2 linked regions of the Kaistia algarum genome follow. The protein of the gene in region 2 binds, or shares a complex with, the protein of the main gene of each other region. Links are inferred from orthologs where the notes say so. Each region holds a gene or a part of one and is shown on either strand. Other genes may lie near its edges.

Region 1 (4,584 bases), on a different replicon or contig from region 2:
CCGCACCCGATCCGATCACGGATCAGGAGGGTTTTCTGTCGCAGCACCTCGCTTTCGCGCGCCGCATTGCCGGAGGCGGCTATCCGTTCGACGAGAGCGCGCATCGTGCTCTTCTGCTGGATGAGGTTCGACGCGGCCTTGTGCCGGGCGGAACGGCACGGCAGATCGCGGCGATGGCGGTGGCCGGCGATCGCCGAGGGCGTCTGGCGACGATCAAGGCGCCGACGCTTGTCATTCACGGGAATGACGATCCGCTCATACCGCCAGCCTGCGGCAGCGATACCGCCGCCTCGATCCCCGGAGCGATCTATATGCCAATCGACGGCATGGGTCATGACGTGCCGCCTGAAGTCTATCGAGCGGTCACGGCAGCGATTTCTGGCTTGGCGCGGGCGGGATCGTGAAAGCCTGTAGAAGGGCTCCAGGCCAGCTATCTGGACCGATGGTGCCCTGGTGAAAGGGCCGGGCGATCTTCCGTATCACTTCGTCCGGGCGGTCGGAAACTCGGCGTGGAACGTGGTCTCGTATTTGTCCGGGATGCGGATGGTGATCCGCGTGGTGCCGTCCTCGTCGTCCTGGCGCGAAAACACTTCGCCGATCTCGTAGAGCCGATGCAGCTTCGCGAGGTCGGCGCCGGCCAGCACGACGGTATAGCTTGCGCGGTTCTTGTTGACGCGGTCCTCGACCAGTTGCAGCAGTGCGGGAACGCCCTCGCCCGTCAGCGCCGAGATCGGGACGATCGCGGGCTTGCCCTTCTCTGCTTGCAGCCGGTCCATCGGCCGCGCGTCCGGCGGCAGCAGGTCGATCTTGTTCCAGACCTCGATGATGCGATCCGAATCGCCGATCTCGATGCCGAGCTGCTCCAGCACCTTCATCACGTCTTCCGACTGCGCCTCGCTATCCTCATGGGCGATGTCGCGCACATGCAGGATCAGCGAGGCCTCGATCACCTCTTCCAGCGTAGCGCGGAAGGCGGCGACGAGATGGGTCGGCAGGTCGGAGATGAAACCCACTGTGTCGGAGAGGATCGCCTCTGTGCCATGCGGCAGCTCGATGCGGCGCAGCGTGGGGTCCAGCGTGGCGAATAGCAGGTCCTGCGCCAGGATGCCGGCATTCGTCAGCGTGTTGAACAGCGTTGATTTGCCGGCGTTGGTGTAGCCGACGAGCGCCACGATCGGATGTGGGACCTTTCGGCGGTTCTCGCGCTGCAGGCGACGGGTGCGCACGACGGTTTCGAGCTCGTGCTCGATGCGGGCAATGCGCTCCTGCAGCGCCCGCCTGTCCGCCTCGATCTGCGTCTCGCCGGGGCCGCCGAGGAAGCCGAAGCCGCCGCGCTGGCGCTCCAGATGGGTCCAGGAGCGGACGAGCCGGCTCTTCTGGTAGTTCAGATGGGCGAGTTCGACCTGCAGGCGGCCTTCGCGCGTCTGCGCCCGCTCGCCGAATATCTCCAGGATGAGCCCGGTCCGGTCGATGACCTTGGCGTTCCAGGCTTCTTCCAGATTGCGCTGCTGAACGGGCGACAGCGTGTGATCCACGAAGACGAGTCCCGCGCCGCGCTCGGCGACCATCGCGCCGATTTCCTCGACCTTGCCGGTGCCGAACAACGTTGCCGGTCGCAGGGTCGAAAGCGTCACGGCGGCGGCCTCGACGATGTCGAGATCGATCGCTCCGGCGAGACCTACGGCCTCGTCGACACGCGCCTTGGTGCTGCGCTGGGCACTGCGCCCTTCCCCGGCGCCACGCCGCTGGCGGCCGGAGCGAACCGGCACCAGGACAACGGTTCGGTCAGCGACGCGCTCTTCGTGAGCCGGCGCTTCATCGGGCGACGGCTCGGCGTCGTCCGGAAGCTCGTCTTCCTCGATCATCAAGCTCCGGACCGATCGCCTTCTTCGCCCGGCTCGAAGAGCTGGACGGGCGCCCCAGGCATGATCGTCGAGATGGCATGCTTGTAGACGAGCTGCGAATGTCCGTCGCGACGGAGCAGGACGCAGAAATTATCGAACCAGGTCACGATGCCTTGCAACTTCACGCCATTGACGAGGAAAATCGTCAGCGGCGTCTTGGTCTTCCGGACATGGTTCAGGAATGTGTCTTGAAGGTTTTGTGCGCGGTCCGCCATTCGTGTCTCTCACGCCTCGACTTGTTGGGGACGACAGTCCCGAGGGCCACATTTGCTGCGGCCACGCCAACAGTTTGCCCGGTAAATGGGCGCGCGTCACCCTACAAATGCAATGCAGCACCGTTTTGGCACTGCGGCATAGATCGCTCAGCCATGCGACCAGCGCGGGCTGCGTTCGGCAAAATCGTGGAATGCCTTACGCAGTTCGGTCGCGACGCTGCCCGGAGCGCCATTGCCGATGACGCGATCGTCGATCTTGGTGATGGGCGTCACGATCGTGGTTGCGCCGGTGATGAAGGCTTCGCGCGCGCCCTTGGCCTCTTCGAGGCTGAATTTCCGTTCCTCGACCTTGATGCCGAGTCGCGCCGCGACATCGAGCAAGACGGTCCGCGTGATGCCGCGCAGGATGCCATGCTCTGCCGGACGGGTCACCAGCACGCCGTCGCCCGTCACGATCCAGGCATTGGTCGACGATCCCTCGGTGACGTTGCCGTCGGCGTCATAGAACCAGGCTTCATAGACGCCCGCATCGCGCGCGGCCTGCTTGGCGAGAACGTTCGGGAGCAGCGACACCGTCTTGATGTCGACGCGGTCCCAGCGATTATCGGGAACGCTGATCGCCGCGACGCCTTCCTCGGCGTGGTGGTCGGCATAGGCGCGCGAGACCGAACGGGCGGTGACGACCAGCGCCGGCGGCGTGCCTTCCGCCGGGAACGGGTGGTTGCGAGGCGCCACACCGCGCGTCACCTGCAGATAGACCAGCCCGTCGACGACATGGTTGCGGCGCACAAGCTCGCGCAGCACGACGCCGAGGGCGGCCCGGCTCATCGGCTTCGGGATCCGCAACTCGGCCAGCGAGCGCTCCAGCCGGTCGATATGCCGGCGCTCGTCGATCAGCAGCCCGTCGCGGATCTCGCAGACTTCATAGACGCCGTCGGCAAACTGATAGCCGCGATCCTCGATATGAACGGCGGCATCGGCGTGGCGGACATAGCGTCCATTGACATAAGCGAAGCGGGGCATGGCGGACTCTGAGGAAGGGAGAGAGGTTTCAAATCGGAATGCGGCAGGGGCTACCCGACGCCGAGCGACTTCAGCTTGCGATGCAGCGCCGAACGCTCCATGCCGACGAATTCTGCGGTTCGGGAGATGTTGCCGCCGAAGCGGTTGACCTGTGCGGTCAGATATTCGCGCTCGAAGATCTCGCGCGCATCGCGCAGCGGCAGCGACATCAGATGTTCGCCGCCACGATTGGGCGTCGTCGGCAACAACTCGCCAATTTCCGGCGGCAGCATGTCGGCGGTGATGATCTGGGTTTCGTCGCCGCGCGCCAGGATCAGCAGCCGTTCGATATTGTTGCGGAGCTGGCGGATATTGCCCGGCCAGTCATGGGCCTGCAGCACGGCGAGCGCATCTTCGCCGACCTGACGCATCGGCAGGCCGGTCGTCTGCGAAATCTGCTCGATGAAATGCTGCACCAGGGCCGGTATGTCGTCGCGGCGCTCGGCCAGAGCCGGAACCCGCAGCGGCACGACCGAAAGCCGGTGGAACAGGTCCTCGCGGAAGCTGCCCTCCTGAATTTCGCGTTCAAGGTCGCGCGCCGTCGACGAGACGATGCGGACATCGACATTCACTCGCGTCGTGCCGCCGACGCGAAGGAAATTCTGCTCGATCAGGACGCGCAGGATCTTGCCCTGCGTCTCGCGCGGCATATCGGCCACTTCGTCGAGATAGAGCGTGCCGCCATGGGCCTCTTCCAGAGCGCCGATCTTGCGCGGCCCGCCTTCGACGCTCTCCGTGCCGAAGACTTCGTGCTCCATGCGATCGGGCGTGATCGCGGCGGCGTTCAGCACGACAAAGGGTCCGCTCGCTCGGTGCGAGGCCTCGTGGATAGTGCGCGCCACTGTCTCCTTGCCCGAACCAGAGGGGCCGGAGATCATGATGCGGCTATTGGTCGGCGCCACCCGGTCGATCGTCTGGCGCAGATGGTTCATCGCGACCGATGTGCCGATAAGGGCCGAGGTGTTGCCGGCGCGCTGGCGCAGCTCCTTGACCTCGCGCCGCAGCTTCGACGCCTCCAGCGCACGCTCCGCGACCAGCACCAGCCGATCGGCCTTGAACGGCTTCTCGATATAGTCATAGGCGCCGCGCCGGATCGCGGAGACGGCGGTCTCGATGTTGCCATGGCCGGAGATCATCACGACGGGCAGGTCGGCGTGCTGCGCCTTGATGATGTCGAGCATGGCGAGGCCATCGATCCGGCTGCCGGTCAGCCAGATATCCAGAAAAACGAGGTTCGGCCGCCGCATCTCAATCTCGGCCAGGCCTTTGTCGGTATCGCCGGCCGTGCGCGTTCCGTGGCCTTCATCCTCGAGAATGCCGGCCACCAGGCCGCGAATATCAGCTTCGTCGTCAATGATCAGAATATCGGAGGGCATGGCTCTGCTTCTTCAGTTTGACGCGTT
Region 2 (4,551 bases):
GCACGGCACCGCCGACGCAACGGTGAGCCTGTCCAATGCCGGCGCCATCGTGGACCAGTGGCGCGGCGTGCACCAGTTACCGGCGAGCCCGACGCAGACTTCCATCGTGGATGGGCACCGGCGAAATGTCTGGCATGGTCCGGAAGGCCAGGAGCGCATCGAACTGTTCACGATCGACGGCATGGGCCATGGCACGCCCATCCGGGCCAGCGGGATGGATAGGCTCGGCCATGCGGGTCCGTTCATGCTCGACAAGGGGATTTCCTCCACGCGCCATATCGCCCGGGCCTGGGGCATCGCTTCGCCAGCCGAGGCGACCACCGCATCGCCGGCCGGGATCCGCCCGCTGGAACCCGCGGAATTCGCGCACACATCAGAAATGCCCCCGCCGGCCAGTGCTTCCGGCTCGCGCCAAGCGGAGGGGATGAGAGGATATGCCGTGCGGCCCGACGCCATACGTTCCGTCATCGAAAGCGCACTGCGGCAGGCTGGTCTCATGAAATAGCTGCGGAACGGTCAGCTCGCGACGGAACGAACGCCGCCCCATTAACACCTCATCAGCGTGTGGAACCAAAAGGCGGCCGACAGGGTTGGAAGCACACGAGGGCGTGCCGACAAGAAAATCTGCGAGCACGCTGTCGATCCCAAAACCCACAAGGAAGGAACGAAACGATGGCTGACAAGGATTTGAAGGCTTTGCTCGTTCACACGGTCAAGGATGTCTATTTCGCCGAGCATGCTATTCTGAAGGCGCTGCCGAAGATGGCAGCCGCCGCCAAGTCACCCAAGCTTAAGGCTGCGTTCAAGACGCATCTTGAACAGACCGAGGGCCAGGTGAAGCGGCTCGACGCCGTCTTCAAGTCGCTGGGCATGAAGCCGGAATCGGTACCCTGCGAGGCGATCAAGGGAATTCTGAAGGAAGGCGACGAGGTCGCCGAGGAGTTCAAGGGCGCAAGCGCCCTCGACGCCGGCCTGGTGGCCGCCGCGCAGGCGGTCGAGCATTATGAGATCGCTCGCTACGGCGCGCTGCAGGCATGGGCCACCGAGCTCGGGATGACCGATGTCGCCAAGCTCTTCGGCGAGACGCTCGACGAGGAAGAGAAGACCGACCAGCTCCTGACTGATCTCGCACTGGCGACCGTGAACGAAGCGGCGGCGTAGCGCCGTCGCTGCATCGTCCGCCGTTCCAAGCGAACGGCGGACGACTTCGGAACGTCGGGATATCGATCGGGGCGAGCCCGTGCCGCCCTGACGCATTCTGGCGACGTTCGTGACGCCCCAGCCAAGCGATTCGAAAAACCTCATTCGCGGAACGCGGTTTGCCCACCCAGACCATTGCAGCGGGATGCGGTGAGCCAGTTCGAACATTCGGGAGCTTTATGATGGCGGATCTCAAGACGGGCGGGTCGGACACGGCGTCCCTCCCCGGAAATGGCGGCGAACTCCGTCAGACGGCAGCGGCCGCGGAGAAGCGCCTGACGACCAATCATGGCGTGCCGGTCTCCGACAATCAGAACTCGCTAAAGGGCGGCGAGCGGGGGCCGACGCTCTTGGAGGATTTCGTCCTCCGCGAGAAGATCCAGCATTTCGATCATGAGCGCATTCCAGAGCGCATCGTGCATGCAAGGGGATCGGCGGCGCATGGGTTCTTCGAGCTAACCCAGTCGCTGGAAGAGTTCACGAGCGCCAGAATCCTCACCGAGGTCGGAGCCAAGACGGAAGTCTTCGCTCGGTTCTCGACCGTAGCCGGCGGCGCGGGATCCGTGGATACGCCGCGGGACGTGCGCGGTTTCGCCGTCAAATTCTATACGAAGGAAGGCAATTGGGACCTCGTCGGCAACGACATCCCGGTATTCTTCATCCAGGACGCGATCAAGTTTCCCGATCTCATTCACGCCGTGAAGATGGAAGCCGACCGCGGTTATCCGCAGGCGGCCAGCGCGCATGACACGTTCTGGGATTTCATCGGCCTGATGCCCGAATCGACCCATATGGTGATGTGGGCAATGTCGGATCGCGGCATCCCCCGTTCCCTGCGCATGATCGAGGGCTTCGGCGTCAATACCTTCCGCCTGCTGAACGACCGGAACGAGGCCGTCTTCGTGAAGTTCCATTGGCGGCCCAAGCTCGGCCTCCAGTCGACGTGCTGGGATGAAGCGGTGAAGATCGCGGGCGCCGATCCCGACTATCACCGCCGCGATCTCTATGAAGCCATCGCGTCCGGCGATTTCCCGGAGTGGGAATTCGGCGTCCAGATCGTCACAGCGGAAGAGGCCGATGCCCTGCCGTTCGACATCCTCGACGCCACCAAGCTCATCCCCGAGGAAATGGTCCCGATCCGGTTCGTCGGACGCCTGGTGCTGAACCGCAACCCGGACAATTTCTTCGCCGAGACCGAGCAGGTCGCGTTCCTGCCGACCAACATGCCCCCCGGCATCGACGTCTCCGAAGATCCCCTGCTGCAGGGCCGGCTCTTTTCCTATCAGGACACGCAGCTCTCAAGGCTCGGCACAGTCAATTTCCACCAGCTCCCGATCAACCAGGCGAAGGGCTGCCCGTTTCAGAACTTCCAGCGCGACGGCAAGATGCAGACGCAGGTTCCAACCGGCCGCGCCAATTATGAGCCGAACAGCCTGGCCAACTTCGGCGAAGCGGGCGGTCCGCGGGAAGATCCCGCCGGCGGATTCCGGTCCTATGGTCTGAACCTCGACGGTTCGAAGGTTCGACTGCGAGCCGAGAGCTTCGCCGATCACTATAGCCAGGCGCGCATGTTCTACCGATCGCAGACGCCGATCGAGCAGGCGCATATCGCCACCGCCATCGTGTTCGAACTCTCGAAGGTGACCATCCCGCCCGTGCGCCTTCGGGTGCTCGCCAATCTGCGGAATGTCGACGAAGATCTGGCGAAGCGGGTGGCCGGAGGTCTCAACATGGACCTGCCGCCGTCATCCGACGCAGCTGTCCCTCCGATCGACATGGAGCCATCACCGGCGCTGCGCATCGTCGGCAAATATCCTCCGTCTCTGGAAGGGAGAGCCGTCGCGATCCTCGTGACGGATGGGGTCGACGGAACTGCGATCGATGATGTGGCCAAGATGGTTGAGGCGGCGGGCGGCACCGTCAAGATCATCGCGCCCAAGATCGGCGGGGTGATGCTGGAAGGCGGCAACAAACTGCCGGCCGATGGTCAGCTGGCCGGATCTCCATCCGTGCTGTTCGACGCCATTGCTCTGGTCGTCTCGGAGAGCGGCACCGCGGAACTGCTCAAGGACAGCGCGGCCGTCGATTTCGTGCAGGATGCCTTCGTGCATCTGAAGGCGATCGGCTTCGTACCCGCCGCGCAGCCCCTGCTGGACAAGGCGGGCGTCACGCCGGACGAATGGATCGTGGCGTTGAAAAAGGGAAGCAAGGAATTCGCGAAGGCGGCGGCGACTCGCAATTGGGAGCGCGAGGATCAGGTCCGTACCCTCGCCTGACACGTCACCGTGGGTGCTTCCGCGAAAGAGAAGCACCCACGCGAACTCCTCAAGTCTCCGCGGGCTTTCTGCTCAAAGGGCGTACCCCTTCTGGTGTGCCAGTGCCGTCATGACGCCGCGGATCTCGGCAAGACCGCGTAGGCGACCGACCACCGGGTAGCCGGGATGGGTCTGGCGCGTCCCGTCGTCGATCAGATCATGGCCATGATCGGGACGGAAGGGAATCGTGCTCGTCGGCTCGCCGGCAAGGCGCCGACGCTGTTGTTCGTCGAGAAGGGTCTCCACGACGGCGACCATATCGACATCGCCGCCAAGATGGTCGGATTCCATGAACGAACCGTCCGGATCCTTTTTCACATTGCGCAGATGAGCGAACTTGACCCGGCCGGCAAACCGCCGGGCGATGGCTGGTACGTCATTCTCCGGGTTGGCGCCGAGCGAACCCGTGCACAGCGTCAGTCCGTTCGCCTCCGACGGAACGGCGTCGAGAATGAAGGCAATGTCGCCGGCGTTCTTCACGATGCGGCAGAGGCCGGCCAGATTGCGCGGCGGATCATCGGGATGAATGCACAGGACCACGCCGGCCTTTTCCGCCGCCGGCAGGATTTCCTTCAGGAACTGGACCAGATTGGCGCGGAGCTGGTCATGTGTCAGCTCGCTCTGTTCGGCGAGGACGTCGCGAAGCTCCGCCACATCGTAACGTTTGAAGGCGCCGGGAAGGCCCGCCATGACATTGGCCCAGAGCCGCGCTTTTCCTTCCTCGCCGGCATGATCGAACCATTCGGCCGCGCGCTGCAGCACATCGGGCGTATAGTCCCGCTCGGCGCCGGGCCGCTTCAGGATGTGGCAATCGAAGGCGGCGAGCTCGTTCATGTTGAGCTTCAAGGCCCGAGCTCCGCCCGGCAGCTTCACCGCCAGATCCGTCCGCGTCCAATCGAGGATGAGCATGAAATTGTAGCAGACCGTCCGGACGCCGCAGGCCCCGAGATGGGTCAGCGTCTGTCGGAAATTCTCATAGAGGCGATCGAGATCACCCCGCCCGAGCTTGATGTCCTCATGTACCGGCACGCTTTCG

Evidence for each region. The genes of interacting proteins can lie anywhere in the genome.
Region 1: the proteins of OSH05_RS23165 (region 2) and hfq are in contact, whole or in part, in a crystal structure (PDB 3VU3), measured with the Escherichia coli proteins. The link is inferred for Kaistia algarum from one-to-one orthologs.

What each region holds. Positions count from the first base shown.
Region 1 is NZ_JAPKNJ010000002.1:367,248-371,831, forward strand. What follows is about bases 493-3,487. They hold hfq (RNA chaperone Hfq), read right to left. Parts: upstream 2,120-3,487; coding sequence 1,865-2,119; downstream 493-1,864. Other genes in these bases: hflX (GTPase HflX), read right to left, coding at 493-1,865; OSH05_RS15010 (D-amino-acid transaminase), read right to left, coding at 2,267-3,142; ntrX (nitrogen assimilation response regulator NtrX), read right to left, coding at 3,193-3,487. In the rest of the region: OSH05_RS14995 (alpha/beta fold hydrolase), read left to right, coding at 1-404; more of hflX, read right to left, coding at 480-492; more of ntrX, read right to left, coding at 3,488-4,557; OSH05_RS15020 (sensor histidine kinase NtrY-like), read right to left, coding at 4,570-4,584. UniProt on the Escherichia coli protein: RNA chaperone that binds small regulatory RNA (sRNAs) and mRNAs to facilitate mRNA translational regulation in response to envelope stress, environmental stress and changes in metabolite concentrations.
Region 2 is NZ_JAPKNJ010000004.1:183,297-187,847, forward strand. What follows is about bases 968-3,929. They hold OSH05_RS23165 (catalase), read left to right. Parts: upstream 968-1,382; coding sequence 1,383-3,476; downstream 3,477-3,929. Other genes in these bases: OSH05_RS23160 (YciE/YciF ferroxidase family protein), read left to right, coding at 968-1,161; uxuA (mannonate dehydratase), read right to left, coding at 3,549-3,929. In the rest of the region: OSH05_RS23155 (extracellular catalytic domain type 1 short-chain-length polyhydroxyalkanoate depolymerase), read left to right, coding at 1-505; more of OSH05_RS23160, read left to right, coding at 673-967; more of uxuA, read right to left, coding at 3,930-4,551.